Regions from separate parts of the Mesorhizobium sp. M1406 genome, predicted to be linked through region 2. Evidence: riboswitches for the same ligand, from Rfam matches in the RefSeq annotation. Region 2 holds a riboswitch; each other region holds the start of a gene.
What was found. A riboswitch is a leader RNA that binds a small molecule or an ion and turns the genes downstream of it on or off. The one in region 2 is predicted to bind cobalamin.

Region 1 (6,495 bases), on a different contig from region 2:
CAGGCGAGATCGCCAACGACATGATCTTCGCCCGACGCCCTACAAACACTATGCCAGCCGCCATCACCGAGTCGCGAAGGTGAAATTAAAGGTGATAAACTGTCCGGAATACGAGGCGGGCTTCGGCGGCGCGGCAGTCTGACGCTGTGGTTGACAGAAGAAGCCTTCGCCAGTTGGCATGCGCCGTGAAGAACGACCCGCGGCGCCAGCCCCGCTATTCCGATCTCGCCATCGAGGCGGCCTTGACACTGGGATGCGTGTTCGGGCTTCGTCTGCGCCAGAGCGAGGGATTGACGACCTCGCTGCTCGACCTGATGGGCCTTGATCTACCGGTTCCCGATCACAGGACGCTAAGCCGCCGGCGCAGATATGGAAACGATCGGCCAAGCGGCAGCGGCATCCCGAGGACGGTCCACTGCATGTGCTGATCGATAGCAGCGGTTGAAAGTCTACGGCGCAGGCCAATGGCTGGAAGACAAGCCGAAACGGCCGTATGTTCCCATTTGTGCAGGCTTTTTCCAGGATGTCCCTTGCCATAGTGCCTTGCGTCGCAGCGTTGGCATCGACGATTATGCGTCCGATAGCGGGCAAAGCGTTACGTGTCATCTTCGCTCAGACGGGTCTATACAATTGCGATAGACCCCGGGAGTGATGGGGGCAATCCCGATCGCGCTTGGCCGGGTGGCCCCGTCAAGACAAGATCCATGGTCCGATAGTGGCATAAATCAGCCGAACGTCTGCGATGACAAAAAAGGCTGCGAGAACGCCGTCGATCCATCGCTGCGCTTTCTGATAGACACGCGAAACCGATGGGAGCGAAAACACGATCGCGTATCCCCCGAAAATCACCACGGCCAGAAACGCACACCCCAGCATGATGACAAAGGGCATGTAGACGGGCGTACCCGGCTGCAACCCGAGAGAAATTGTTGCAATCCAGCCCATGATGGCCTTCGGATTGGCGATATGCAGGGCGATCCCGCGCCGATAGATCTTGCCCAACTCCGTGCGGGACAGCGCCGCCTCCGGCGTTGCAGAAAGGTCTTTCCCGGCAAGCGCGGAGCCGGCAAACCGTGCACTGAGATAGAGCAGATAGCAGCCTCCGATGAACTGGATGACATTGAGAGCACTCGGCCAGGCTTTCAATACCGTTGCAACGCCGGTCGAGGCGAGCACTGCCCACATCCAGGAGACAGAGACGACGCCGGCAGCCAGTGCAAGCGCTGCGACACGGCCCCGGCTCATGGCAGTATTCATGATGGCAAGATTGCTCGGCCCTGGACTGGATGCGGCCAGAATGTAGGCCGAGAACGCCATTATCAGGGGAGTGCCCTGCCCACCGAGGGATCGATGATCATGGCTATCTGCTCATCTGAATAGGCTGATCACATCGGCTGGAAGCTGCTTTAGCACTGCCAAAACCTCTGACCGCGCGTCCTCGGAAAGTGACCTGATGGGCAGGGGAGGTGAAGCATGGCAGATCTCCAATGCCTCCGCCAAAGCATAGACAACCCGCAGGCTGGAATACCGTTTAAACAGAGCCCAGAGCGGCTCGAGGCTGGCATTGATCCTGCGCGCCTCGGCCGCATCGCCCCTTTGTGCAGCCCTGACGATCTTCAAACAGGCATCGGGAAGAAGTCCGCCAATGACACTGTACCAGGTATCCGCACCTGCAATCATCGCCTCGGTGCACTGCGCGTCTCCACTGTAGCCGATCGAAAAGCCGTCTGGCACCTGTGAGCGCTGGTCCTCCAGATGGCGCTGGGTTTCGGCCGGACCAAAACCGGGGTTTTTGATGGCGACGATCCCGGGCACCCGAGACAGCCTTTCGACCAAGGCGGATGAGAAACGAAAATGCGTTGTTCCGGGATTGTCATAGATGCAAATCGGCAAACCGGATTCCAATGCGACTGTTTGGAAATGCTCGAACACTTCATCCTCGGTCAGAGGTGCGTACGACACTGCAGACAGCAAGCCGGCTGTCGCACCGATCGCTTTGGCATCCTTGGCATGTTGCACCGCTTCGTCCGTCCTCAGCGCTCCAATCCCGACCAACAAGGGAATATCAGCACCGACTTTATCGGTGGCCGCCTCAATTGCGCATTGGCGCTGTTGGCGCGACAGGAACATGTAACTGCCCGTGCTTCCCAACAGGCCGATAGAATCGACCTTTGCCTCCATCAAGCGCGCAAGAAGTTTTTCCAATGCGGGCTCATCGATATTACCGCCGCGATCAGCGGGGGTGATGGGAAACGCGGACAAACCGCGCAGGAAAGTCATGTGTCTCCAACTCTTTGGCCGTTGAACTGTAAGCCGACGGTCCGGCGTTGATGTCATTTACATTGCCAACTGGCCTTGGATATAGCGCCAGTTCTCGTCAATGTTGCCAGTCCAGTTAGCTTTTGGCGATGCGAGGTCCGGCCTCGCAAAGGGGGGAGGCGCGGGACTGTTAAATCTTTCCGACTTGGAATTCACGCTAACGTCATGCGAAATGATCTCTTGCAAGATTGTAGAAAAAAGCGGCGCCACGTACGAGGATGTCATCGTTGAAGTCATACGTCGTCGAGTGCAGCCCGGAACTGTCACCGTTGCCGATGAGCAAATAGGCACCGGGGACCTTGTTCAGCATGAACGAGAAATCTTCGCTGAACATCATGGTTCTGTCGCAAACTTTCGGAAAACGCTTTGAGATGAGATACTTATACTTACCGCCTGAATGACGCTTAAAAACCTTATCGGGACACAGTCGGGCCTTGCTCTTTGGACCGGGCCGCCGGAGCTGCTGGAGCGCGCTTCAACCGGCGCAAGCGTGCGGTCGGCAGCAAGTGGCATATGGACGAGACGTACATCAAGGTCCGCGGCCAATGGATGTACGTCGGCAAAGGGCGGACTGAATATTTCAGAATGAAGACAAGGTGTAAAAGAGCGAATACATAACGACATAAACATTTCGTTATGCGATATTGACAAAGTGCGGACCGCTGTGATTGTCTGCGGGTTGTGGTTCTCCGCACGGCGCTGCCGGAGCGGAGCTAAGAGGGAAGCCGGTGCGATGCCGGCGCTGCCCCCGCAACTGTTAGCGGCGAGCCAACCCCACTCATGTCACTGAGGCGAATACCCTCGGGAAGACGGGTAGAGGCTATGACCCCGCGAGCCAGGAGACCTGCCACGGCGAATTACGTCCACGGGCGGGGTGTCTCGGTGGCCGCTGCAACCCGGCGTTGGTGCCGGCCTGCTAGCGCCTTCCTTGTCACCGACGCCCCAACCATCGGGGTATGACATGACTGTCTCTCAGCAAATTCCTGTAGCAACGCTCGGCGTGCCGCGCATCGGTCGTCGGCGAGAACTGAAATTCGCGCTTGAAAGTTACTGGTCCGGAAAATCTTCCGCCGCCGCCCTTCTCAGGACGGCGAAGGCGCTCCGTGCCGCTAGCTGGGAGGAGCAGCACGATCGCGGCGTGTCGAGAATCCCGTCGAACGACTTCTCGCTATACGACCATGTGCTCGACACCGCAGCCATGGTCGGCGCCGTTCCATCCCGTTACGGCTGGAATAGCGGCGAGGTCCCACTTGACATCTACTTCGCAATGGCGCGCGGCAACCAGGGTCAGACGGAGGGTTGTGGACACGCTGGTCACCAGCAGGCGGCTCATGGGCCTGATGTAACCGCGATGGAAATGACCAAGTGGTTTGACACCAACTATCACTACATTGTGCCGGAACTCGACGATGATCAGACGTTCGCCCTCTCGTCAACGAAACCGGTCGATTACTTCCTCGAGGCTAAAGCTCTCGGCATTCACACACGCCCAGTCATCCTTGGACCCATCACCTTCCTCAAGCTGGCGAAATCGCCTGCCGAAGGGTTCGGTCCCATCGCGCTCCTATCGCGGCTGCTGCCCGTCTACGAGCAACTTCTGCAGAGGCTGAAGCTGTCGGGAGCCGACTGGGTGCAGATCGATGAGCCAGCGCTTGTCCTCGATCTGAACCCGAACGAACGAGCTGCGTTCGAATTCGCCTATGGACAGCTGTCGAAAGCCGCGCCCGAGCTGAAGATCATGCTGGCTACGTATTTCGGGCCGCTGGGAAACAATCTCGAAACCGCGGTTTCTCTGCCCCTGGCTGGGCTGCATATTGATCTCGTGCGCGCTCCCGAGCAGCTGGAAACGGTGGGTCGGCTCGCTCCGAAGGATCTGGTGCTCTCGCTTGGCTTGATCGATGGCCGCAACGTCTGGCGTGCGAACCTGCCCGCCATTCTCGACCGCATCAAATCGATCGTCGCCGGCTGGCCCTTGGACCGCGTCGAGATCGCGCCTTCTTGCTCGATGCTGCATGTGCCGATCGACCTGCGCATGGAGACGGAACTCGACGCCGACATCAGCTCGTGGCTCGCCTTCGCAGCCCAGAAGACCGACGAATTGGTGTTGCTGGCCCGGGCCCTGTCCCAAGGCAGAGATGCGGTGGCTGGCGCGTTGAAAGCGTCTGCCGAGGCTGCCGCCACGCGCGTGACATCCACGAGGATCCATGACCCGCTTGTTCAGGGGCGGATCGCCAGCATTGACGATAGCATGAAGCGACGAGAGAGCGCTTTTGCCGAGCGCTCCAGAGTCCAAGCCGGCTCACTCGGGCTGCCGCCGTTCCCGACGACGACCATCGGGTCCTTCCCGCAGACGCCGCAGGTACGCAAGGCGCGGGCCGCTCATGCGAAGGGCCAGCTGAGCTATGTCGACTACGAGACGTTCCTGAAGAAGGAGATCGAGGCTGCAATTCGCTGGCAGGAAGAGATCGGGCTGGACGTGCTGGTGCACGGTGAGTTCGAGCGAAACGACATGGTACAGCATTTCGGCGAGCAGTTGTCCGGCTTCGCGCTCACCCAGCATGCCTGGGTACAAAGCTATGGGTCGCGCTACGTGCGTCCCCCCATCATTTTCGGCGACGTATCGAGGCGCAATCCGATGACAGTGCGCTGGTGGCAATTCGCCCAGTCGCTTACGGAAAAGCATGTTAAGGGAATACTCACAGGCCCAGTGACCATTCTCAACTGGTCTTTTGTTCGCGACGACGTACCCCGCTCCGAATCCTGCCGCCAGATCGCGCTCGCCATCCGCGACGAAGTGACGGATCTCGAAAGGTCCGGCGCAAGGATAATCCAGATCGATGAGGCCGCGTTTCGCGAAGGATTGCCACTGCGCCAGTCTGACTGGAAAGTCTATCTCGACTGGGCTGTCGAATGCTTCCGGATCGCTTCAACGGGTGTAAATGACGCGACTCAAATCCATACCCACATGTGCTATTCGGAGTTCAACGAGATCATCGACGCGATCGCTGAAATGGATGCGGATGTCATTTCGATTGAGACCTCGCGCTCGAAAATGGAGCTGCTGGACGCCTTCATGAGCTCCAAATATCCGAACGAAATCGGTCCCGGAGTCTATGACATTCACTCACCACGCCTCCCGGGAGTCCGTGAGATTTCGGATCTCGTCATGCTTGCCCGCCAGCGACTGTCGGATGCCCAACTGTGGGTAAACCCGGACTGTGGCCTCAAAACACGTAAATGGGAGGAGGTCCGCCCTGCCCTCATGAACATGGTCGCTGCAGCACGTGCGCTCCGGGAGAAAGCGTAGGCCTGATGCTTCTCCTTCCTCACCATGACGTGAGTTGCGGGCTGCCGCATGTCGGCCGTAAATGTGCCAATACGCGATCACATCCTTTGAAATAAGTCACTCGAGCGAGAATGAGCACTTCCCTTCGGCACGTAATCGCGCAGGAAATATCCATTTGGACGATACGCTTTAATATCGGCTCCTTCGGAACATACAGGCCGCGCCGCTCGGAAAATCGTACATGCGTCTTTCTTAAACTAGACCGCCTGTCGCGTTCGCTCAGGTGGCGACCTGCGCGTCTGTCCGCTTCACCAGTCGATTAGCGCAGACTACGGGTCGAGGTGGCAGGATTCGGATGTTGCCAGCGTCCCGCCAATTCGGAAAATCCGTAAGGCCTTGACCCTCGCCAGCGCCCGACTTAGCTTCTATAAGCAACTTGCGTAGGGATCTGGTGTGCAGCCCGATGACATCGAACTCATCCTGGACGCGGATATTTCGGAGGACCCATGCCTCCTCTTTGACGTGGTCACGCCCGATGGCGTGCTTCAGCTCTTGGGCAACGTGGAGATGGGCAGTAATCATCTTGTCGTCCGTGACCTGCATATTGGGGGCGATGCCGAGGTCCAGTGGGGATGGTCCAAATTACGCAAGCTCGGTCGAGTGATCGCGGAGAAGCTTAATGTCGACTACATCGAAATTCGGGTGCGAACCCGGGACGTCGTCCTGGTGTCGTCAGGCTTCTCCCGTCCGACTGAGCCTCAGTTTTCTTCACGGCGCGAATACTCCTGAGGCCGCCCGGATTCTCGTCAAGAGACAGTTGCCACTGAGGACGGCCCACGCGATACTCACGGAGATGGTCGATCACGGCAAGGCGTTCGTGACGGTTCCTT
Region 2 (13,352 bases):
CGGGCAGGCCGAGATGCGTCTGCCCGCCCTTGCCAGGCGTCACGCCGCCGACGAGCTTGGTGCCATAGCGCTTCATGTCCTCGGCATGGAAGCTGCCGATCTTGCCGGTGAAGCCCTGGACGATGACCCGCGTACCGCGATTGAGCAGGATTGCCATTTGGAACTCCCTCAGCTTGCTTTCTTGAGCGACACCGAGCGCCAGGCGGCGACGGCTTTTTCGGCGGCTTCCGCCAGCGTTTCGGCAACGATCACCGCCTCGCCGGAATCGGCCAGGATGCGGCGCCCTTCCTCGACCTTGGTGCCGGCAAGCCGCACCACCAATGGCACGTTGACGCCGACTTCGCGGATCGCCTTGACGACGCCCTCGGCGACCCAGTCGCAGCGGTTGATGCCGGCGAAGATGTTGACCAGGATGGTCTCGACATTCTTGTCACCAAGCACGGCACGGAACGATTTCGCGACCCGCTCCGGCGAGGCGCCGCCGCCGATGTCCAGGAAGTTCGCCGGCTCGCCGCCGGCGATCTTGATCATGTCCATCGTTGCCATGGCGAGGCCGGCGCCGTTGATGATGCAGCCGATATTGCCATCGAGGCCGACATAGGAAAGGCCGCGGTCGCTAGCGAAGGTTTCACGCGGGTCTTCCTGGCTCTTGTCGCGCAGCTCGGAGATTTCCGGCCGCCGGTACAACGCGTTCTCGTCGAACGACATCTTGGCGTCGAGCGCGACGAGGTTGCCGTCGCGGGTGACCACCAGCGGATTGATCTCCAGCATCGAGGCGTCGTAGTCGCGGAACACCTGGTAGCAGCTGAAGATGGTTTCGGTCGCCTTGCCGATCAGGCTCTGATCCAGGCCAAGCCCGAAGGCGATCTCGCGCGCCTGGAAGCGCTGCATGCCAACGCCGGGATCGACCGTGGTCCGGATGATGGAATCCGGCGCCCTCTCGACGATATCCTCTATCTCCATGCCGCCGGCGGCCGACGCCACGATCATGACGCGCTCCTCTTTCCGGTCGAGAACGAAGCCGACATACAGCTCCTGCGCGATGTCGACGGCTTCCTCGAGATAGAGCCGCGAAATCAGCTTGCCGCGCGGCCCGGTCTGCTGGGTCACCAGCTTGCGGCCGAGCATGGCTTCGGCCGCCTCGGAGATTTCCTCGTCATTGGCGCAGAGCTTGATGCCGCCGGCCTTGCCGCGGGCACCGGAATGGACCTGCGCCTTCAGCACCCATTTGCCGCCGCCGATCTCGCGGGCGCGGTAGGTCGCCTGCTCGGGGCTGTAGGCGAGGCCGCCGCGCGGGACGTGAACCCCGTGGCGGGCGAGCAGTTCCTTGGCCTGATACTCGTGAATGTCCATTTTTCCTCCCTAAGCAGTCAATGCGTGGCGACGCGTGATTGGCTGGCGCGTTCTATTGCTTCGTCGACCACCAATACGTTCCTCGCCATGCGCTCCGACGCGGCATCGATCATCTTGCCGTCGAGCGCGGCCGCTCCCTTACCCAGCGCCTCCGCCTCCTTCAGCACTTCGAGGATGCGCCTGGCCCGCGTGACCTCCTTTTCCGGCGGCGAGAAAACGTCATTGGCGAGCGCGATCTGCGAGGGGTGGATGGCCCATTTGCCTTCGATGCCGAGCGCCGCAGCACGCCTTGCCCCAGCGATGTAACCTTCTGGGTCGGAGAAATCGCCAAATGGTCCGTCGATAGCGCGCAGGCCGTAGGCCCTGCAGGCGACGGTCATCCGCGACAGAGCGAAGTGCCACTGGTCGCCGGGATAGTCCGGGTTGAGGCCGCCGATGTTGACGGTGCGTGCCTTGCAACTCGCGGCATAGTCGGCGACGCCGAAATGCATTGCCTCCAGGCGGCCTGATGTCGCGGCGATCGCCTCGACATTGGCCATGCCGAGTGCCGTCTCGATGAGCGCTTCCAGTCCGACACGGGTCTTGTAGCCCTTGGCCATCTCGATCTGGTTGACCATGGCCTCGACCATGTAGAGGTCTGCCGGCACACCGACTTTCGGCACCAGGATCGTGTCCAGCCGATCGCCGGCCTGTTCCATCACGTCGACCACGTCGCGATACATATAGTGTGTGTCGAGGCCGTTGATGCGCACCGAAACGGTCTTGCCCTTGGCGCGCCAGTCAATGTCGTTGAGCGCCTGAATGATGTTCTTGCGGGCGCGTTCCTTGTCCGGCGGAGCCACTGCGTCCTCGATGTCGAGGAAGACGAAGTCGGCGGCGCTGTTCGCCGCCTTGTCGATCATCTCCGGGCTGGAGCCGGGAACCGCGAGTTCGCTGCGTTGCAGCCGGAGTTTTTTCAGATGGTTGATCGTGTGGCTCATGGTTCGCGTCCTCTCACGCCGCCTCGACGACAGGCACCTCGGCCGAGGCGCGGAAGTGCTGCATGGCGGCGCCGACGCCAGAGCCCGGCGCCAGCCGCACGCCGCAATCAAGGAGCGCCATTTCCGCCGCTGACAGCGAGGCGAGCACCATGACTTCGTTCAGCCAACCGAGATGGCCGATGCGGAAGACCTTTCCGAACACCTTGTTGAGACCGCCGCCGAGCGACGTCCGGTAGGTCTGGTAGGCGCGCTTGACGATTTCGGCGCTGTCGATGCCTTCCGGCACGAGGATGGCGCTGACGGTGTCGGAGTGCCATTTCGGCGCCTTCGCGCAAAGCTTCAGGCCCCAGGCGTCGACCGCCTTGCGCACGCCTTCGGCGAGGCGATGGTGACGGACGAAGATTTTGTCGAGCCCTTCGTCGGCGATCAGATCGAGCGAGGCGCGCAGGCCGCGCAGCAATTGTGTCGCCGGCGTGTAGGGGAAATAGCCGGCGTCGTTGGCGCGGATCATGTCCTCGAAGGAGAAGAAGCAATGCCGGTGCGTTGCGACCCTGGAAGCGACGAGCGCCTTCTTGCTGACTGAGAGGAAGCCAAGGCCGGCCGGCAGCATGAAGCCTTTCTGTGAACCGCTGACAGCGCAATCGACGCCCCATTCCTCCTGGCGGAAATCGATCGAGCCGATCGACGAGACGCCGTCGACGAAGAGGAGTGCAGGGTGATCAGCGGCGTCGAGCGCGGCGCGGCAGCCGGCGACGTCGCTGGTGACGCCGGTCGCGGTCTCGTTCTGCGTGCAGAAGACCGCTTTGATGCGATGCGCCTTGTCCGCCTTCAGCTTTTCAGCATAGAGGTCGAGCGGCACGCCGGTTCCCCATTCGCAGTCGATCACGTCCACCTCGAAACCGAGGCGCTCGGCCATGTCGACCCACAGATGCGAGAACTGGCCGAAGCGCGACATCAGCACGCGGTCGCCGGGGCTGAGAACATTGGTCATCGCCGCTTCCCAGGCACCGGTGCCGGACGACGGGTAGATGAAGACGCGGCCGGTCTCGTTCTTGAAGACCCGTCGGATGTCTTCAAACAGCGGCAACGTGAAATCAGGGAATGATGCGGCGCGCATATCCTCCATCGGGAGGTTCATCGCTTGCCGGACCTGCTCCGGGATGTTGGTGGGTCCTGGAATGAAAAGATGGGTGAACCCAGCCATGCGCGAACTCCTCCTAGTGCCAGAATTCGTGGCGAGTGCCAGAATTTGTGGAGTGAGTGTCGTTTCGGCGGCGCTCGGCAACAACACCTTGCCGGGTAAATTGTCGCCGCGCGCGGGTGGGCTCGACCTACCCGAAAGGCTGCTTGGGACTGCGGCGCCTCTCGCTCGAATAGAGCGCGACGGCCATCGCCCGGTTGCGGACATCAAGCTTGTCGTAAAGATTCTTGAGGTGGTACTTCACGGTATTTTCCGAGATACCGGTCCGTGTCGCGATCTGAAGATTGGTCCAACCGTCGGACAGCACCGCCAGCAGTTCGCGCTCACGAACGGTGAGCTGCGATAGCGGCGTGTCGTTGACCTTGTTGATGTCGATATAGGGGATGCAGATGCGGCCGTGCGCGACGGCCAGGATCGTGTCGAAGATGATCGGCGGATCGTCGAACTGGAAGCAGTAGCCCTGCGCGCCGAGCCGCACGCATTGCTTCAGGATGCCGATGTCGTGGTCATTGGAAAAGACCGTGATGCGCACATCGAACTTGCGGCTCTGGACCTCGGCAAGGACATCGGCGCCATCCATGTCGGCGAGCTTCCAGCCGATGACGGCGACATCGAACTCCGCCTCCGCCGCCAGGTCCAGGAAATGCCTGCCGCTTTGCACGGAGGCCACAAGCTCGAAACGCCCGTCGCATTCCAGCATTTCACGCAGCGCCGATATGACGAGCGGATTGCGTTCGGCGACGACGACGCGGACGCGCCTCGCTTCGATTGCCTTTTTCGTTGTCGCCGGCTTTATCTTCAAGGGCGTCCGGTTGCTCTGGTTGCGGAGTTAGGCGGATCCAAGTGTTCGCCTTGGAGCCGGCACCAGGACAATTCTGACCCAATCGCGCTGGGGTGCTCTTTCCCCAGCGACATGCGCTGTCGCGTGTCCTGAACCGGAACCCGGCCGGTTTTTGACAGTATAGGTATTGTCCGGGTGAACGTACGCGATACCTTTCCTGGTGAAGCAGGCGAGGTGGGAAAGCACCCATTTCGTTTGATATTCCGAGCGTTAGAGCGATAAGTTCTCAAATCGAATCGTGCCGACGTCCATCTCCGTCAGAACACCGGATTTTCCCAAAACCGGTTTCCACTTTTGGGTTCGATGCTCTAGACCTGATTTGCACCTTTTCCAGGATTGCGATGGCGGGAGGCGCTGGTGGAAGGCCAGGACGAACGGACAACCGGCGCCAGGGCCGCCGAAGAGCACCACGCCGACATCTATGGCGAGGACGGCGCCGTCCTTTCGTCCTTCCTTGCCCAGATCGGTGCCGCGATCGCCGATCGCGACACGCTCACGCTGAAGCGTGAAGTCGACGATCTGCATCAATCGGAACTCGGTGATCTGCTCGAGGCGCTGCACCCCGACCAGCGCCGCGCGCTGGTTGAACTGTTGGGCGCCGACTTCGACTTCTCCGCACTGACCGAGGTCGATGAGGCGATCCGCATGGAGATCGTCGACAATCTGCCCAATGCGCGGATCGCCCAGGCGGTGCAGGAGCTCGATTCCGACGACGCGGTCTACATTCTCGAGGATCTCGACCAGGAGGACCAGGACGAGATCCTGTCGCAGCTGCCGTTCACCGAGCGGATCAGGCTGCGCCGCTCGCTCGATTATCCGGAAGAGACGGCCGGCCGCCGCATGCAGACGGAATTCGTCGCGGTGCCGCCGTTTTGGACGATCGGCCAGACCATCGACTACATGCGCGAGGACAACAACCTGCCCGACCGCTTCAGCCAGATCTTCGTCATCGATCCGAGCTTCAAGCTGCTCGGCGCCATCGACCTCGACCAGATCCTGCGCACCAAGCGCTCGGTCAAGGTCGAGGAGGTGATGCATGAGGCGCGGCACGCCATTCCCGCCACCATGGACCAGGAAGAGGCGGCGCGGGAATTCGAGCAGTACGATCTTTTATCGGCCGCCGTCGTCGACGAGAACGAACGGCTGGTCGGCGTGCTGACCATCGACGATGTCGTCGACGTCATCCAGCAGGAGGCCGAGGAAGACCTGATGCGCATGGGCGGCGTCGGCGACGAAGAGCTTTCCGACAGTATCTTTTCGACCTCGCGCTCGCGCGTTCCGTGGTTGCTGATCAACCTTTTGACGGCGTTCCTGGCGGCCTCGGTGATCAGCCTGTTCGACCGCACGATCGAACATATCGTGGCGCTGGCGGTGCTGATGCCGATCGTCGCCGGCATGGGCGGCAATGCCGGCTCGCAGACCATGACCGTCACCGTGCGGGCGCTGGCGACCAGGGATCTCGACATCTACAACGCCAGCCGCATCATTCGCCGCGAGATGGGTGTCGGCTTCATCAACGGCATTATCTTCGCCGTCCTGATCGGTATCGTCGCGGCGGCCTGGTTCCGCGATCCCAATCTGGGCGGCATCATCGCGGCGGCGATGATTATCAACATGTTCGTGGCCGCCTTGGCCGGCATCCTGATCCCGCTGCTGCTCGACCGTTTCAAGGTCGATCCAGCGGTTGCTTCCGCGGTCTTCGTCACCACCGTTACCGATGTCGTCGGCTTCTTTGCGTTTCTGGGCATCGCCACATGGTGGTTCGGCGTGCCTTGACGTGCGCCCTCAATTGACTTTTACGTAAACGCCGTGCGAGGCTGACGCGGGGCGCCATGTCGATTCCGGCATGGCATGGGTTTGGTTCGGGACGGAGGCGACGCCGGATGGCGATCGCCAGAATTCCGGCGTGTGGGAGTGATAATGCGGGAATATTATTCGATCACCGAGTTGACTCGCGAGTTCGACGTATCGACGCGGACGCTGCGCTTCTATGAGGATGAAGGACTGGTGCAGCCGGTGCGGCGTGGCCGCACACGGCTATTTCGCCCGTCCGATCGTCACCTCATCCGGCAAATCATGCGCGGCAAGAGGCTTGGCTTTTCGATCAACGAAATCCGCGAAATCATCCAGATGTACAAGGAGCCTCCCGGCGAGGTCGGTCAACTCAAGCTGATGATCAAGCGCATCGAGGAAAAGCGCGAGGATCTCAGGCAGAAGCGCCGCGACCTCGAGGAAACGCTCGCCGAACTCGACCAGGCCGAGGAATCTTGTGTCGAGCGGCTCGTCGAACTCGGCGTCAATACGTAACGGGTCTTCAAATCCAGCGCCGCACGCGTTTCGCGTAGTCGCGGTATTTCTTGCCGAACTTCGCCGCCAGCACTTTTTCCTCGCGCTCGATCGCCACCTTCTGCGTGGCGTAGGCCGCGATGAACGCCAGCGGCAGGAACCACGCAATGCCCGAGACAAAGGCGACGCCGATCAACAGCAGCGTGTTGGCCAGATACATCGGATTGCGGGTGATGCCGAAGGGGCCTGACGTGACGAGGTGATCGGGCACCGCGTTGGGGTTGAGCGTGGTCTTGGCCCGGATCATGGTGCGGATCGCGGTGAACCAGAGTGCCGCGACGCCGAACAGTGCCACCCAGCCGGCGGCGAAAAGAATATCGCCGAGGAGATCGCCGATCCAGGGCAGGGGATAAAGCAGGCCCAGCGCGATGCTGATGGCGATGGCTGCGATGTAGATCAGCGGCGGCCATGGTATGAGCCCCGGCTTCGGCTGGTTCTCGGTCATTTGGCCCCTTCCTCCATCAATTTGCTGTCGGTTTTGGCGGTGCACATGCCGGCAAGGTCGGACAGGTGCGCCTTCCATTCCGCGGTCTGGTCGTTGTTGTAGAGCCTATCAAGCGTAGCCTCGCCCTCGAGCGTATCGAGCATGCAGACACAATAGCTCGAACAGAACTCGGTGTCGCGCGACTGCTCGCAGGACAACTGGCAGGTTTTCAGGAAATTCACCTGCGGGGTTTCAACCGGTGCCGGCATGATCTGCGAGAACAGCCACACGCAGCCGATCAGCAATGGCTGGTGGATGAGGTAGAAGGCCAGGCTGTGCCGGCCAATGAAGACCAGCGGGTTGGCCCAGCGTCCGGGCGCCAGATCCGCCAGCCGCGTCAAGAAACCCGCGGCCGCGGCAAGCCTGGTGAAGCCGATGCCTATAAGCACGGTGCCGAACCACGGAAACAGCGGGACGTAGTCGTTGGAACGCGGATTGATCGCCGACAGGCCGACCCACCACAGCCACGGATGATCGAAGGCCTCGAAGCGCAGATAGACCGGCGCCGCGATGACCAGCGCGGCAACCACCAGAGTCAGCAAGGCCGGCAGGCGAAGAAACAGCAGACCGAGCAGGCTGGCGAGCGCGATCTCGTGCAGGATGCCGAAGAAGATGAAGCCGTCCGGCGTGGCGATGCGGGTGGCGACAGAAATCGCGATCGCGGCTCCGGCGACCATGGCGAACCGCTTCCAAAAGCCGTTCCAGCGGATTTGTCGGCCATGGGCGAGATACAGGCTGACGCCGACCAGGAACAGGAAGGTCGAGGCGATGCAGCGCGCGTAGATCTTCCACCAGCCAAAGGCGGTCAGGCCGGGATCGGTGTAGCCGAAGAACTCCAGATCCCAGGTGAAATGGTAGCTCGCCATGGCGATCAGCGCGATGCCGCGCACGATGTCGATAGCGACGATGCGCTTTGGTCGATCCTGGACGGGTGCGGTCGGCGTTTGGATGGTCATGGTCTCGCATTCTGATTCAGCCCCGCAAAACGACTATCACGGTTGCACCGGGCAAAAGAAGGCCGGGCACCTGACAACGCGGACAGGATCAGGCGCCGCTTTAGGCCAGTGGCGGAAAGCCTTTGGCCGACTTCGCTTTTTGCCGGGTATGCGTCGGTTTCCTCTTATTGGCGTCGGCATCGCCACGGCAGATTTGGCCCGGCAAATCCGCTTCGGGGAGAGCAATGTCCACTCATGTGCGTCATCCGATCTGGCTTCCGGCCCTCAAGGCCGCGGACGCCCGCACCTTCGCCTCGCTCTATGCGGTCGAATCCTTCGCCCGCGCCACGGTGTCGAGCGTCATCCCGATCCAGGCCTACGAGATACTTCACAACGAGCAGGTCGTCTCGATCCTCTACACCATCGTGGCGATGCTCGGCCTGTCGGTGACGCTGTTCATGCCGATGCTGATCCGCCGCTTTGCCCGCCGCTGGGTCTACACGGCAGGCGCCTGCCTGCTGGCCATCGGCTCGCTGTTCTTCGTCACGCATACGCTTGCCGGGCAACTGGCCGGCATGCTGTGCCGTGTGATGGGCGCCAGCGCGCTGTCGATCACGCTCAACCTCTACATCATGGACCACATCCGTAAGACGGATTTCATGCAGGCCGAATCGCTGCGCATGGCGTGGTCGATGCTGGCCTGGACCGGCGGGCCGACGCTCGGCATCTTCCTTTACACACGCTTCGGCATCTATGCCGCGCATGGCGCCGTGGCGATCTTCGCCCTGGCTTTGCTGGCGCTGTTCTGGACCTACCGGCTCGGCGACAACCCTTCGATTCGTCCGGGCAAGACGCGCCCGGTCAATCCGCTCGCCAATATCGGCCGCTTCGTCGCGCAGCCCAGGCTCAGACTGGCCTGGCTGATTGCTTTCGGCCGCTCCTGTTTCTGGACGACCTTCTTCGTCTATGGGCCACTGTTCATGGTCATCACCGGCGAAGGCAAGCTGGCCGGCGGCATGCTGGTTTCGGCCGGCAACGCGCTGCTGTTCATGGCCATCTTCTGGGGCAAGGCAGGAAAGCGCTTCGGCGGCCGCAGGACGATGACGTTTGCCTATTTCGCCATGTCGGCCATGCTGCTGGCGGCAGGCTTTGTCGGTGAGACCGTGCCGCTGCTTGCCGGCGCCTTCCTGCTTGGCGGCGCCTTCTTCACCATCGCGCTAGACGCACTCGGCTCGACCGCCTTCATGCGCTCGGTACGCTCCTATGAAAGATCGCAGATGGCGGCGGTCTACCGGACCTATCTCGACTTTTCCGAACTGACGCCGCCGCTGGTCTATTCGGTGGTGCTGGCCTTCTTCGGCTTGGGCTCGGTGTTCGTCACGCTCGGCCTGCTGGCGGCGATTTGCGGTTTTGTGACGTGGCGCTACCTGCCGAAATCGCTTTGATCTTCGGGGCTTTGATGGAAGTGCCGCATGCCGAGGTGCCTGCATCCCAACAGGTCGATGACGGCAGCGACGGTTCGGCCCGAGTCGGGCCGTTGTAGGGATCGCGCTCGCCGGCAATGGGCTGCCTGGCTAGCTTCGTGTGAAGGTGTCAGCCGATACAAGGCCAAGAAAATGTCAATTGTGGCACCGGCGGCCCTTGTCTGGCGCGACGCATTCGCGATGATTGCCGGCGGAATTTGGTTTGCCGGAGGCGAGGATTCTGCCTATAGTCGCTCATGTCGTCGGTTCCATTTTGGAGCCAAGAGGGAATGCGGTGAGGGCGGGTTTCGCCCAATGCCGTGGCTGCCCCCGCAACTGTGTGCGGTAGTCCTCTCCATATGCCACTGAAGATTTTTCTTCGGGAAGGTGGGGAAGGGCGCTGATCCGCGAGCCAGGAGACCTGCCGGCGACAGGAAACTGACTTCGATGCCCTCGGGTGGAGGGCGAAAGGACAAGATATGACTACCGCTTCCGTCTCCCTCGGCGCCTCCGTCTCCTCGCAGTCGCGCTTCATGCATCTCGCTCTTGCTGCGTTTCTTGGCATCTTCGTGATGGGCTTTGTCGGCTTCTCGCATATCGATGCGGTCCACAATGCGGCTCACGACTATCGCCATTCGATGGCGTTTCCCTGCCACTGACGAGGATCTGACATCATGAACCTGTTTCGCAACGTCGTGTTCATCGCGGCGATCGCAGGGCTTGTGGCCGGTGTCGTTCTCGCCTGCATGCAGGCCTACGCCACTGTGCCGCTTATCCTGAAGGCGGAAGTCTACGAACAGGCTGGCGGTGGCCACCGCCACGACCATGCCGCCGCACCGGCCGCAACGGATACCACCGCCATGAGCACTGCGGCGCCGGCCCCGGTGGAAGCGATTGCTCCGGCGGGAGACGAGGGTTGGGCGCCGGCGGACGGTTTCGAGCGTTTTGCCTTCAGCGTGCTTGCCAACATCGTCACCGGCATCGGTTTCGCACTGATCCTGGTTGCGGTCTCCGAATTCGCCGGCGGCATCGGTGGTTGGCGTCAAGGCGTATTCTGGGGCTTGGCCGGCTTTGCCGTTTTCACGCTGGCGCCGGGTCTTGGCCTGCCGCCGGAACTGCCGGCCATGCCTGCGGCCGACCTCACCCAGCGCCAGATCTGGTGGACGGCAACCGTGGTGGCGACCGCCATCGGGCTTGGCCTGATCGCCTTCCGCAAGTCGCTGCCGCTGGCGATCCTGGCCGTGGCCTTGATCGTCGCACCGCATATCGTCGGAGCACCGCAGCCCGACAGTTTCGAGACGCTGATCCCGGAAGGCCTGCATCACCAATTCGTGGTGGCGGTGACGCTGACCAATCTGGTGTTCTGGCTGGTGCTCGGCGCGGTGGTCGGCGTGGTGCGCGGACGCTTCTCCGGTACGGCGACCAGCTTGCGCGACAGCTTTGCCTGACAGCAAGCTGACCTTCATCATCGGTGGTGCGCGCTCCGGCAAGAGCGCGCACGCCGAAATCCTGGCGGCGGCCTTGCCCTCGCCATGGGCCTATATCGCCACGGCGCAAGCCTATGATGACGAGATGCGCGAGCGCATCGCGCTGCACCGCTCGCGGCGCGGCGAAGGCTGGACGACCATCGACGCACCGCTCGATCTCGCCGGTGCGCTCAAGGCCTTGCCGGACGACCAGCCGGTGCTTGTCGACTGCCTGACGCTGTGGCTGACCAACCATATGCTGGCCGATCACGATCTCGAGCTTGAATGCCGTCGGCTGGCGGACGTGCTGTCGCGGCCGCGCGGGTCCTGGTTCGTGGTCTCCAATGAAGTTGGCCAGGGTATCGTGCCGGACAATGCATTGGCGCGCCGCTTTCGCGATGCCGCCGGCCGCCTCAACCAGCAGGTGGCCGCTATCGCCGATACGGTGCTGCTGATGGTGGCGGGACTTCCGCTCAAGGTGAAATGACATGACCGACATCGACAATAGGGACGAAGAACGCCACCGCGCCAAAATGGCCAAGCGCAAGGCGGTGCAGGATGCCGAGGTGGCGAGCAAGACGGTCGAGAAGGGGCTGCTGATCGTCAACACCGGCCCGGGCAAGGGCAAGACCACGGCCGCCTTCGGCCTGGCGCTGCGGATGCTCGGCTACGGCAAGCGCGTCGGCGTCGTCCAGTTCATCAAGGGCAAGTGGCATACCGGCGAGAAGGACGCCTTCGCCGTCTTCGGCGATCGCGTCGTCTGGCACGCGATGGGCGAGGGCTTCACCTGGGAAACGCAGGATCTGAAGCGCGACATCGCCGCGGCCGAAGCGGCATGGACCAAGGTGCTCGAACTGATGACCGACCCGTCGATCAGCCTGCTGGTGCTTGACGAACTGAATATCGCGCTGCGCTACGACTATCTCGATCTCGACAAGGTGGTTGCGGCGCTGAAAGCCCGGCGCGAGGGCCTGCACGTCGTCGTCACCGGCCGCAATGCCAAGCCGGCGCTGGTCGAGGCGGCCGATCTCGTCACCGAGATGGGCGTGACCAAGCATCATTTTTCCGCGGGCGTTAAGGCGCAGCAGGGGATTGAGTTCTGAGCGTTTCTTACCCTCCCCACAAGGGGGAGGGTGAGATCACATCACGATGACGATCACCGAGATCACTCCAAACAGCGCGATCAGCAGCGTGTCGGCGACGCGATAGAGTTTCAGCGCCCGCCTTATGTCGGTGCTGTCGGCTTCGCGCCGTCCGCCTCCACCCATGAAGACGTCATCGACCAAGACGCCGCCGTAGCTGCGCGGCCCGGCGAGTGCGAGACCAAGCGCGCCGGCCATCGCCGCCTCCGGCCAGCCGGCATTGGGCGAGCGGTGCTTTTTCGCGTCGCGCCACACCGCGTGCCAGGCACCGCGGGGATCGGCGCCTTTGACCAGGAACGCCGCCAGCACGATCAGCGCTGCCGTCAGCCGTGACGCCGGCAGGTTGATCCAATCGTCGAAGCGCGCCGCCGCCCAGCCGAACGCTTCGTGGCGCGGGGTGCGGTGACCGATCATCGAATCGGCGGTGTTGGCGGCCTTGTAGGCAGCGCCGCCGGCGAGGCCGCCGATTCCGGTCCAGAAGGCGGGAGCGACGATGCCGTCGGAAAAATTCTCGGCCAGACTCTCGATCGCAGCGCGGCTGACACCGGCGCTGTCCAGCGTTTCGGGGTCACGGCCGACGATGCGCGAGACGGCAACGCGGCCCAAAGCGAGGCCGCCGGTATCGAGCGCGTCCGCCACAGTCTCGACATGCTCGTAAAGGCTTTTCTGCGACAGAAGCGACGTTGCCAGAAGGGCCGTGATGATGAGCCCCATGGGAACGAACCAGAGCAGGATCTGCATGCCGAGGCCGATCACCGCCGGCACGAGCACGATGACCAGCAGCGCCTGGACACCACGCTTGCGACGCAGCGCGTCGGGATCAGCAGCGCGGTTGAGCCTGCTGTCGAGAAAGGATATCAGCCTGCCGAACCACGTCACCGGATGGCCGATGGCGCGAAACAGCCAGTCGGGGTAACCGAGGGCGAATTCGACGGCTAATGACAGGAAAGCGATCAGGACTGACATGAAGCTTCTTGAAGGAGCGGTGGACCATGGTGGAAGTCTTGGCCGGGCGAGGGCGCTTTTCCCCAACGCTTCGCGGCCTTTCGTCGACCTCTCGACCGGTATCAATCCGCACTCCTACCCGCTTTTCGACCTGCCCGCCACCTCGCTGTCGCGATTGCCGGAAGCCGCGCGCACG
Region 3 (8,595 bases), on a different contig from region 2:
ACAGCGCCTTCTCACGAAGCCATGAAAGGCGCGCCAGCAGCCCGGCGACAGCGACGTGATCACCCAGCTTGACCGGCTCAGTTCCAATGAGACATCGCGCAGAGATTGGTGCGGATGGCGGTCGGTGTTTCGGATCGGTCAGTTGAAATATGCATGGTCGTCTCCACAGGGTTGGTTCAGCAACCTCACTCTGTCAGAGAGCCGATCGCTTTCCACGCCCATGGAATCTACAATCTGAGCCTGCGCGATCTGGAAGAGATGATGGCCGAACGCGGCTTGAAGGTCGACCACACGACCATCCACCGCTGGACGGTCCGTTTCGCGCCCTTGTTGCTTTCGGGTCCGAGGAAGCCCCGCTTGCCGACGCCACGGGCCTCGGAGCCATCGAACGAGGCGGAAGCCGTGTGCGTGTCGACGACAAGCGGATGATCAACGCCCGCGCAGACGTCAACCAGCTCCTGCCGCTCAAATACCGCTGGGCGTGGGAAAAATACCTGTCCGGCTGCAACAACCACTGGATGCCGAACGAGGTGTCCATGCAGGCTGACATCGCGCTGTGGAAGTCGAAAGACGGGCTGACCGAGGACGAGCGGCGCATGTTGAAGCGCAATCTCGGTTTCTTCGCCGCGTCCGAAAGCCTGGTGGCGAACAACATCGTGCTGGCAATTTGCCGCCATCTCGCCAATCCCGAATGCCGACAGTATCTGCTGCGCCAGGCCTTCGAGGAGGCGGTGCACACCCACACCTTCCAGTACATCGTCGAAAGTCTCGGCCTCGACGAGGGCGAGCTCTTCAACATGTATCGCGAGGTGCCGTCGATCACCGACAAGGCGGCATGGGCGCTGAAGCACACCCAGCATCTCGACGATCCGGATTTTCGCACCGGCACGCCGGAAGCGGACCAAGCCTTCCTGCGCGACCTCGTCGCCTTCTACGTGATCTTCGAGGGCATGTGGTTCTACACCGGCTTCGCACAGATCCTGTCGCTCGGCCGGCGCAACAAGATGGTCGGCATCGCCGAGCAGTACCAGTACATCCTGCGCGACGATCTGATCCATCTGAACTTTGGCATTGACGTCATCAACCAAATCAAGATCGAGAACCCGCATCTCTGGACCGCGGCGTTCCAGGACGAGGTTCGCGGTATGATCAAGACGGCGGCCGATCTCGAGGCCTCGTATGGCAGGGACACGATGCCGCGGGGATTCCTTGGGCTGAACGCGGCTCTGTGCGAGCAGTACATGCACTTCATTGCGAACAGGCGCTGCGCGCAACTCGGCCTTTCCCCGGTGTTCGCGGAGGTCGAAAATCCGTTTCCATGGATGTCGGAAGCCATGGACCTGAAGAAGGAGAAGAACTTCTTCGAGACCCGGGTGATCGAATACCAGAACGGTGGAGCGCTGGCATGGGACTGAGTGCCGAGCATCATGTTGCACGCCGTCCGATAGCGGGCCTGCCGCAGGCGGAGGACGTATTCGTATCCTGGCTGATGGCCCAGCCCGAAGGTTCCGATCTTGCCGCGGCCGCGGACATCGAGATCCGTCGTCTTGACCGATACGAAGGACGGCATCCAGGCCCGCAGAAGCTGGCCGAGCTGTTTCGGGAGTTCCAGCGCTGCCTGAGCGCAGACCCCGTCGCCGAAGCGACCCAATGAGCGCAAGGTGCTCATCATAGGTATCGGCGCCGGCAACCCGGACTTCGTCACGATCCAGGCGGTCAACGCCATGAACCAGGTGGACGTGTTCTTCATCCCCGACAAGGGGATTGAGAAGGATGAGCTGGCGCGTGTCCGGCGCGAGATCCTCGAACGTCATGTTCGGGATCGGCCATTCCGAACGGTCGAATTCAAGGCGCCGGAGCGCAAGCGAACCGGCGAATATGAGGTGGACGTTTCGGATTGGCATGACGATGTCGAGGCGGCTTACAGCAAGCTGATCATGGAGGAACTCGATGCCTCCGAAACCGGGGCCTTTCTGGTCTGGGGCGATCCGACGCTTTACGACAGCACAATGCGCATTTTGGACCGGCTGAAGGAGCGCGGAGAGTTCGAACTCGACTACGAGGTACTTCCCGGAATCAACAGCATTCAGGCACTTGCCGCGAGACACAAGGTTGCCTTGTGCAATATCGGCCGGTCGATTCTGATCTCGACCGGCCGGACGATGGCGGAGGGTTTTCCCAACAAGGTCGACAGCGTCGTCATCATGCTGAATGCGGAGAAAGCGCTCCGCGCCGTCGACGGTGATCTCGACATTTACTGGGGAGCTTACGTCGGCATGCCCGACGAAGTACTGGTCGCGGGAAAGTTCAAGGAGGTGATCGACGAGATCGAGCGTATCCGCGAAGAGGCGCGGTACGTCATCGTCCGGTTCTTCGCAATGACGACGTTGAAGCGCCCGGCGCTCCGCATTATGATCTGCGATCATGAGAACCACCACCACGATACATGACAGCTCGACCAGCGCACGCCAGAGCGTTTGGGTGGTTCTTGTCGTTGCTCTGAGCATTGTCTTCAGCCTCGCGCTCGCCTGCGCCACGCCGTTTGCGGCAATCGCGACGGTTGCCGGCGCCAACATGTCCCGCCGGGGAGCGCTGCTGCTGACCAGCATCGCGTGGTTGGCAAATCAGGCGGTCGGCTACGTGTTTCTCGGCTATCCGACGACATGGGACAGCTTCGCCTGGGGTGCAGCTATCGGCATCGCGGCTGCCCTCGCGACAGGTGCGGTGCTGTTGTTGCGCGGCCGGATCCCCTCCGAACTTCTGACGCTCCTCGCCGGCTTTGTGCTCGCGTTCTTCGTCTACGAGCTTGTCCTGTTCGCGGCGACAGCGATCCTTCCATCCGGGGAGGATGCATTCTCGCTTGAGGTCATTCTGCAGATCCTCTGGCCGAATGTGCTGGCGCTGGCCGGCCTGACGCTGCTGCACAAAGCTGCTCTTTCTGTTGGCCTTCTTTCACGCCCGGCGCCTGTTGGCGACGGCGCTCTTGCCTGAGGGCGATGAGCTTTCCTCCAGAGCGGATCGTCTGCCTGACCGAAGAGACGGTCGAGACGCTCTATCTGCTGGGCGAACAGGATCGGATTGTCGGCGTGTCCGGCTATGCCGTGCGGCCCCCGCAGGTAAGGCGGGAGAAGCCCGCGTTTCCGCCTTCACATCCGCCGACATTCCGAAGATCGTCGCGCTCGAGCCCGATCTCGTCCTGACCTTTTCCGACCTTCAGGCTGATATTGTCGCCGCTCTGATCCGCAAAGGTGTTGCGGTCCACGCCTTCAAAAGCGTGACATCGCGGGCATCCTCGCAATGATCCAGACGGTCGGAGCGCCTGTCGGCGCGACGGCGAAAGCCGACGGCTTGGCGGTAGGCTACGACCAACGCCTTGAGCACATCAGATCCGCCACCAGGGGCAGGAAGCGGCCGCGGGTCTATTTCGAGGAATGGGACGAGCCGCTCATCAGCGGCATCGGCTGGGTCTCGGAACTGATCGAAGTCGCTGGCGGCGATGATATCTTCCCGCAAAAAACGAAAGCCAAGGCGGCCAAGGACCGGGTCGTCACGCCAGAAGAGGTTATTGCTGCTCAGCCCGACATTGTCCTGGATTCCTGGTGCGGCAAGCGGGTTGTGGCGGAGAGGATCAGAGCGCGGCCGGGCTGGGACCGGATTCCTGCCGTGCGCGACAATCGCATCGTCGAGATCAAGTCTCCGCTCATACTGCAGCCAGGGCCTGCGGCACTGACGGATGGGCTCGACGCCATCATCGCAGCCCTATCCGGCATTCGATGAGTTGGCCGATCCTTTCTGCTTCAATGCGGCGACACGCATCGCAAAGGGCAACATAGCTCAAATCTAGATATGGCCATGGCCGCTTGATCAAGGCAGCGCGATTGGCTACGAGGGAGTGTCGGTTTCCGCAAGGAAATAACAGGGAATTCGGCGCGGTCTTCTTCGGCCGCGAAACGAAACTGCCCCCGCAACTGTAGGCGGCGAGTCCATCTCGATCATGCCACTGGGATTAGCCCCCGGGAAGGCCGAGACGGACGATGACCCGTCAGTCAGGAGACCTACCGACGTCTGTAACTGAACGCGCCGGGCGGGGTTGTCCGGGGAGGTTGTCGATGTCGTTAGCCACACCTGAGGTGCAGCCGCATCATGTCCTTACGGGCATGAGCTCGATCATTGTCGTCCTGGCCCCAGTCCTCCGATCCCCGCCATCAACCGATCGGAGATCTTCGCGCCATGACTGTTTCACGCCTGGCACTCGCTGCCTCTAGCTTTGTATTCTTCACGGCCGCCGCCGGGGCCGAACCGACCAAATATCCGCTGACCCTCGAGAACTGCGGCGAAACGCTGACCTTCCAGAAGGCGCCCGCCTCGACTGTCACGGTCGGACAGGCGGCGACCGAGGTGCTCTATTCGCTCGGCCTCGGCGACAAGGTTACCGGCACCTCGGTCTGGTTCAACGAGGTGCTGCCGGAGTTCAAAGAGGTCAACGACAAGGTCGAACGCCTGGCCGACAACGATCCGAGCTTCGAAAGCGTCGTTGCCAAGAAGCCGGAACTGGTAACCGTGCAATTCATTTGGCACGTCGGACCGGACGGCATCGTCGCCACGCGCACGCAGTTCCACGATGTCGGTATCCCGACCTATGTGCTGCCGGACGACTGCGTGGCGAAGGACAACACGGTCGGCGTCGACGGGACGCGCAGCGAGCTCTTCTCGACTGCGTCCATCCATCAGGGCGCGCGAGAACTGGCGCAGATTTTCGACATCCAGGACAAGGGCGAGCAACTCGTCGCCAGCCTGACCGAACGCGAAGACAAGGCGATTGCGGAAGCGAAGGCGCTCAACCTCAAGGACGTCTCGGCCGTGTTCTGGTTCTCCAGCGCCGAGATGGACATCGATCCCTATGTGGCGGGACGCAAGGGCGCTCCCGCCTACATGATGGACAAGCTCGGCATCAAGAACATCATCGAGTCCGACGAGGAGTGGCCGGTGGTCGGCTGGGAGACCATCGCCAAGGCCAACCCGACGTTGATCGTGATCGCCAAGATGGATCGCCGGCGCTTCCCCGCTGACGACTATGAGAAGAAGCTGGAGTTCCTCAAGACCGATCCGGTCGCCAGCCAGATGGAGGCGGTGAAGAACAACCGCATCGTCGTCATGGACGCGCACGCCATGGACGCGACCATCCGCACCATCGCCGGCATCGAGGTGCTGTCAAAGTCGCTCAAGGATTCCGGACTGGCCCAGTGAGCCTGACCGCCTCGCAAGCGATCTACGTCTCCCGGCTCGGCCGGGGGACGCTCTGCTTCGCGGCGCTCCTCGCGGCGGTGCTTGCCGGCACCTGCATCGGCGAGACGCCGATCCCTGTCTCGACCGTCGTACAGATTTTGGTCAACAAGATCCTTGGTTCGGCATACGTACTCGACCCGATCGACATGGGGATCATTTGGAACTATCGCCTGCCGCGCGCGATCATCGCGGCCTGTTGCGGATCGGGTCTGGCAATCTCGGGCATGGTGTTGCAGTCGCTGCTGCGGAATGCACTTGCTGACCCGTACCTGCTGGGGATTTCCGCAGGAGCCTCGACCGGCGCGGTTGCGGTGACGGTCGCCGGCCTGGGCGCCGGCGCGATTTCGATGTCGCTCGGCGCCTTTGTCGGCGCTGTTGCGGCCTTCACCCTGGTGGCGATGCTGGCGCGGGCGGCCGGCGGCAGCGTGACGCGTCACGGTACCGGTCAGATCGTCCTTGCGGGCATCGCCGGATCGCAGCTCTTCAATGCGCTGACATCCTTCATCATAACCAAATCCGCCAATGCCGAACAGGCGCGCGGCATCATGTTCTGGCTGCTCGGCAACCTGAGCGGCGCCCGGTGGCCGGATGTCTGGCTGGCGGTGCCGATTGCGCTGGTCGGATTGGCCGCCTGCATCTGGTTTGCGCGCGCCCTCGACGCTTTCGCATTCGGAGCGGAATCGGCGTCGTCTCTCGGCGTGCCGGTCCGCACCGTGCAGGTGATCCTCATTGGCATCACGGCGCTCGTTACCGCCGTCATGGTCAGCATTGTCGGATCGATCGGCTTCGTCGGTCTCGTCATTCCCCATGCCGCGAGGTTCCTGGTCGGGGTGCGGCACGGCCGGCTCGGGCCAACGACGGCGCTCGTCGGTGCAGCATTCCTCATCGCCGCGGACGTGCTGTCGCGCACCATCATTCCTGGACAGGTGCTGCCGATCGGCGTCATCACGGCACTGGTCGGAGCGCCGGCCTTTGCGCTGATCCTGATCCGTGGGCGGCGCACGCCATGATATTGGAGACGCGCAATCTCGGCTGGTCGGTTCGCGGCAAGCCGATCGTTTCGGGCGTTGATCTCGTCGTCCATGAAGGCGAAACACTCGGTCTCGTCGGACCGAATGGCTCCGGCAAGTCGACGCTGATGAAACTGCTGGCAGGCATCCGGCAACCCACGTCAGGCGATGTTCGCATCAAGGGTGAAGCGCTTCGCGCGATGCCGCGTCGCGCCGCCGCGCAAACGATCGCCTTCCTCGAGCAGCAGGCCGAAACGACGGAAGCTATCACGGTGAAGGATGCGGTCGAGCTTGGCCGTACGCCTCGGCTGACCCCGTTGCAACCATGGTCGGCTGAAGACGATCGCATCGTCTCGCAGGCACTTGTCGACACCGACATGGAAGGCTTCGAACGGCGTTCCTGGGCAACCCTGTCTGGTGGGGAACGCCAGCGTATCCATCTTGCGAGGGCACTGGCGCAGCAGCCTCAGATCCTGCTTCTCGATGAGCCGACAAACCACCTCGATATCCAGCACCAGCTCTCGATCCTGGATCTGGTCGCAAAACTGCCGGTCACATCGGTTGTCGCGCTGCACGACCTGAACCAGGCGCTCTCCTGCGATCGCGTCGGCGTGCTGTCCGGTGGCCGACTCGTTGCGCTGGGTCCAGCGCACAAAGTGCTGACCGTCGAGCGGATTGACGCGGTGTTCGGCGTTCGCGCAAGCCTCCTCACCGACCCGACAGACGGCATGCACATGTTCCGCTTTCATGCAGCTTCCTGAAAGGAAACCCATGCACTTACGAATTCTCACCTTGCTCTTGTCGCTAGCAGCGTCGTCGCACGCCTATGCCGAGATGCACGAAATCAAGATGCTCAACCGCGGAGCCACCGGACCGATGGTCTACGAACCGGATTTCGTGCGCGCCGAGCCAGGCGACACAGTGAAGTTCCTGAATGCCAGCACAGGCCACAATGCGGCGACGATCGACGGCATGGTTCCCGAGGGCTACGCCGGCTTCAAGGGCAAGATCAACGAGGAGATCGCGGTCACGCTCGACCAGGAAGGTTTTTACGGCATCAAGTGCTCGCCGCATATCGGAATGGGCATGGTGATGATAATCCGGGTCGGCGAAACGGCACTTCCCGAGAGCTTTCACGCGGCAGATGTTCCCGCCCGCGCTCGCAAACGCTTCGACGAAATCCTCGCGCGAAACGGCTTCGCCCGCTGAGCATGAACCATCCAGCTACTCATCGTGAAAACTTCCATCTCAAGGAATCAATGCGGGCCTACTGGTCGGAGCGGGCCAAGACGTTCGATGATGCCTTCGGCCACGGCATTCTTTCGCCGGATGAGTTCAGAGCCCGGCAGAAGCCGATTCGAGACACGCTCGGCGCAAAACCTTTGCGGGTGCTTGAACTGGCGTGCGGGACCGGAGAGATCACCAAGCTCATTCACGATCTCGGTCATGACGTCACCGCGCTGGATTTTTCTGAGGCGATGCTCGATGTGGCCAGAGCCAAGCACGCGGGCAAGCCGCGGCTGCGCTTCCTGCTCGCCGACGCCGAAAACACAATGGAGCCGGACGAATGCTACGACGCGATCATCTGCCGCCATCTCGTGTGGACATTGCTCGAGCCGGAGCCGACGTTCCGCGAATGGAAGCGACTGCTGACTCCGGGCGGGAAGCTGGTCGTCTATGACGGCGACTGGTCAAAGCCGACATCGGTTGGACGGATCGCGGCTTCCCTGGTCGCCGCGATCGACCGGTTCTTCGGCGCCGATCCCTACTATGACGGCTCCTTGAGCGAGCGGCATGCGGAGATCATTCGCGCATTGCCATTCGCCGGCGGCCTCCATTACGAGGCGCTGGCGCAGATGCTCGAGGACGCAGGTTTTGTAAGCGTTTCCAGGATATCGCATGCACCGATCGCGAAGGCACAAAGACGGACCGCAAACCTGCGCAATCGTCTCCGTACCCATGTCTATCGCCGCTTTATTTTGACCGCGTCACGGCCTATGGAGATGCAGACCGGGTCAGATTGATGCCCCGGACTAGATCCCGTAGATCGCGACGGGATGAAGCATCGACATAATCGGCTCTTGCAGGTCTTCGCGCCAATCAATGGCCCGGTGCGTCGTCGTCTGCCGCTTCGTCGGCAACCAAATCGTGAAAACGCCGCCACGCGCAACAAGGAATGACGGATGAATCGAGGTGGGAACCCTAGCCCGGATATCTCACACTGTCTTTTGGCGTAGGTCTGAAGCGGGGATTTTACGAGCGCGTGAGTTGCAGGCAAGGGCTGTCGCCGCGCGAAGCG

Region 1: it holds a riboswitch for cobalamin, as region 2 does, so the genes downstream of both, metE (5-methyltetrahydropteroyltriglutamate--homocysteine S-methyltransferase) here and NKH03_RS09820 (CbtB domain-containing protein) in region 2, are expected to answer to the same signal.
Region 3: it holds a riboswitch for cobalamin, as region 2 does, so the genes downstream of both, NKH03_RS33340 (ABC transporter substrate-binding protein) here and NKH03_RS09820 (CbtB domain-containing protein) in region 2, are expected to answer to the same signal.

Annotation. Positions count from the first base shown of each region.
Region 1 covers NZ_JAMYKW010000122.1:286-6,780, forward strand. The annotation lists partial or broken gene NKH03_RS33885 (transposase) at 80-480, shown strand; gene NKH03_RS33890 (LysE family translocator) at 691-1,317, opposite strand; gene NKH03_RS33895 (dihydrodipicolinate synthase family protein) at 1,369-2,280, opposite strand; gene NKH03_RS33900 (M20/M25/M40 family metallo-hydrolase) at 2,483-2,656, opposite strand; partial or broken gene NKH03_RS33905 (IS6 family transposase) at 2,791-2,877, shown strand; cobalamin riboswitch at 2,985-3,185, shown strand; gene metE (5-methyltetrahydropteroyltriglutamate--homocysteine S-methyltransferase) at 3,281-5,626, shown strand; gene NKH03_RS33915 (hypothetical protein) at 6,059-6,394, shown strand; gene NKH03_RS33920 (helix-turn-helix domain-containing protein) at 6,459-6,495, shown strand, end outside.
Region 2 covers NZ_JAMYKW010000008.1:1,615-14,966, reverse strand. The annotation lists gene sucD (succinate--CoA ligase subunit alpha) at 1-157, opposite strand, end outside; gene NKH03_RS09865 (malate--CoA ligase subunit beta) at 169-1,353, opposite strand; gene NKH03_RS09860 (HpcH/HpaI aldolase/citrate lyase family protein) at 1,371-2,333, opposite strand; gene NKH03_RS09855 (aminotransferase class V-fold PLP-dependent enzyme) at 2,347-3,537, opposite strand; gene NKH03_RS09850 (LuxR C-terminal-related transcriptional regulator) at 3,665-4,336, opposite strand; gene mgtE (magnesium transporter) at 4,733-6,151, shown strand; gene NKH03_RS09840 (MerR family transcriptional regulator) at 6,296-6,682, shown strand; gene NKH03_RS09835 (methyltransferase family protein) at 6,690-7,166, opposite strand; gene NKH03_RS09830 (heparan-alpha-glucosaminide N-acetyltransferase) at 7,163-8,161, opposite strand; gene NKH03_RS09825 (MFS transporter) at 8,386-9,585, shown strand; cobalamin riboswitch at 9,851-10,046, shown strand; gene NKH03_RS09820 (CbtB domain-containing protein) at 10,083-10,262, shown strand; gene NKH03_RS09815 (CbtA family protein) at 10,278-11,051, shown strand; gene cobU (bifunctional adenosylcobinamide kinase/adenosylcobinamide-phosphate guanylyltransferase) at 11,044-11,556, shown strand; gene cobO (cob(I)yrinic acid a,c-diamide adenosyltransferase) at 11,558-12,172, shown strand; gene cbiB (adenosylcobinamide-phosphate synthase CbiB) at 12,209-13,177, opposite strand; gene cobD (threonine-phosphate decarboxylase CobD) at 13,176-13,352, shown strand, end outside.
Region 3 covers NZ_JAMYKW010000109.1:1,086-9,680, reverse strand. The annotation lists gene NKH03_RS33365 (ribonucleotide-diphosphate reductase subunit beta) at 306-1,415, shown strand; gene NKH03_RS33360 (hypothetical protein) at 1,406-1,654, shown strand; gene cobF (precorrin-6A synthase (deacetylating)) at 1,662-2,450, shown strand; gene NKH03_RS33350 (hypothetical protein) at 2,425-2,991, shown strand; partial or broken gene NKH03_RS33345 (cobalamin-binding protein) at 2,997-3,777, shown strand; cobalamin riboswitch at 3,880-4,077, shown strand; gene NKH03_RS33340 (ABC transporter substrate-binding protein) at 4,231-5,247, shown strand; gene NKH03_RS33335 (FecCD family ABC transporter permease) at 5,244-6,296, shown strand; gene NKH03_RS33330 (ABC transporter ATP-binding protein) at 6,293-7,057, shown strand; gene NKH03_RS33325 (pseudoazurin) at 7,068-7,505, shown strand; gene NKH03_RS33320 (class I SAM-dependent methyltransferase) at 7,556-8,320, shown strand.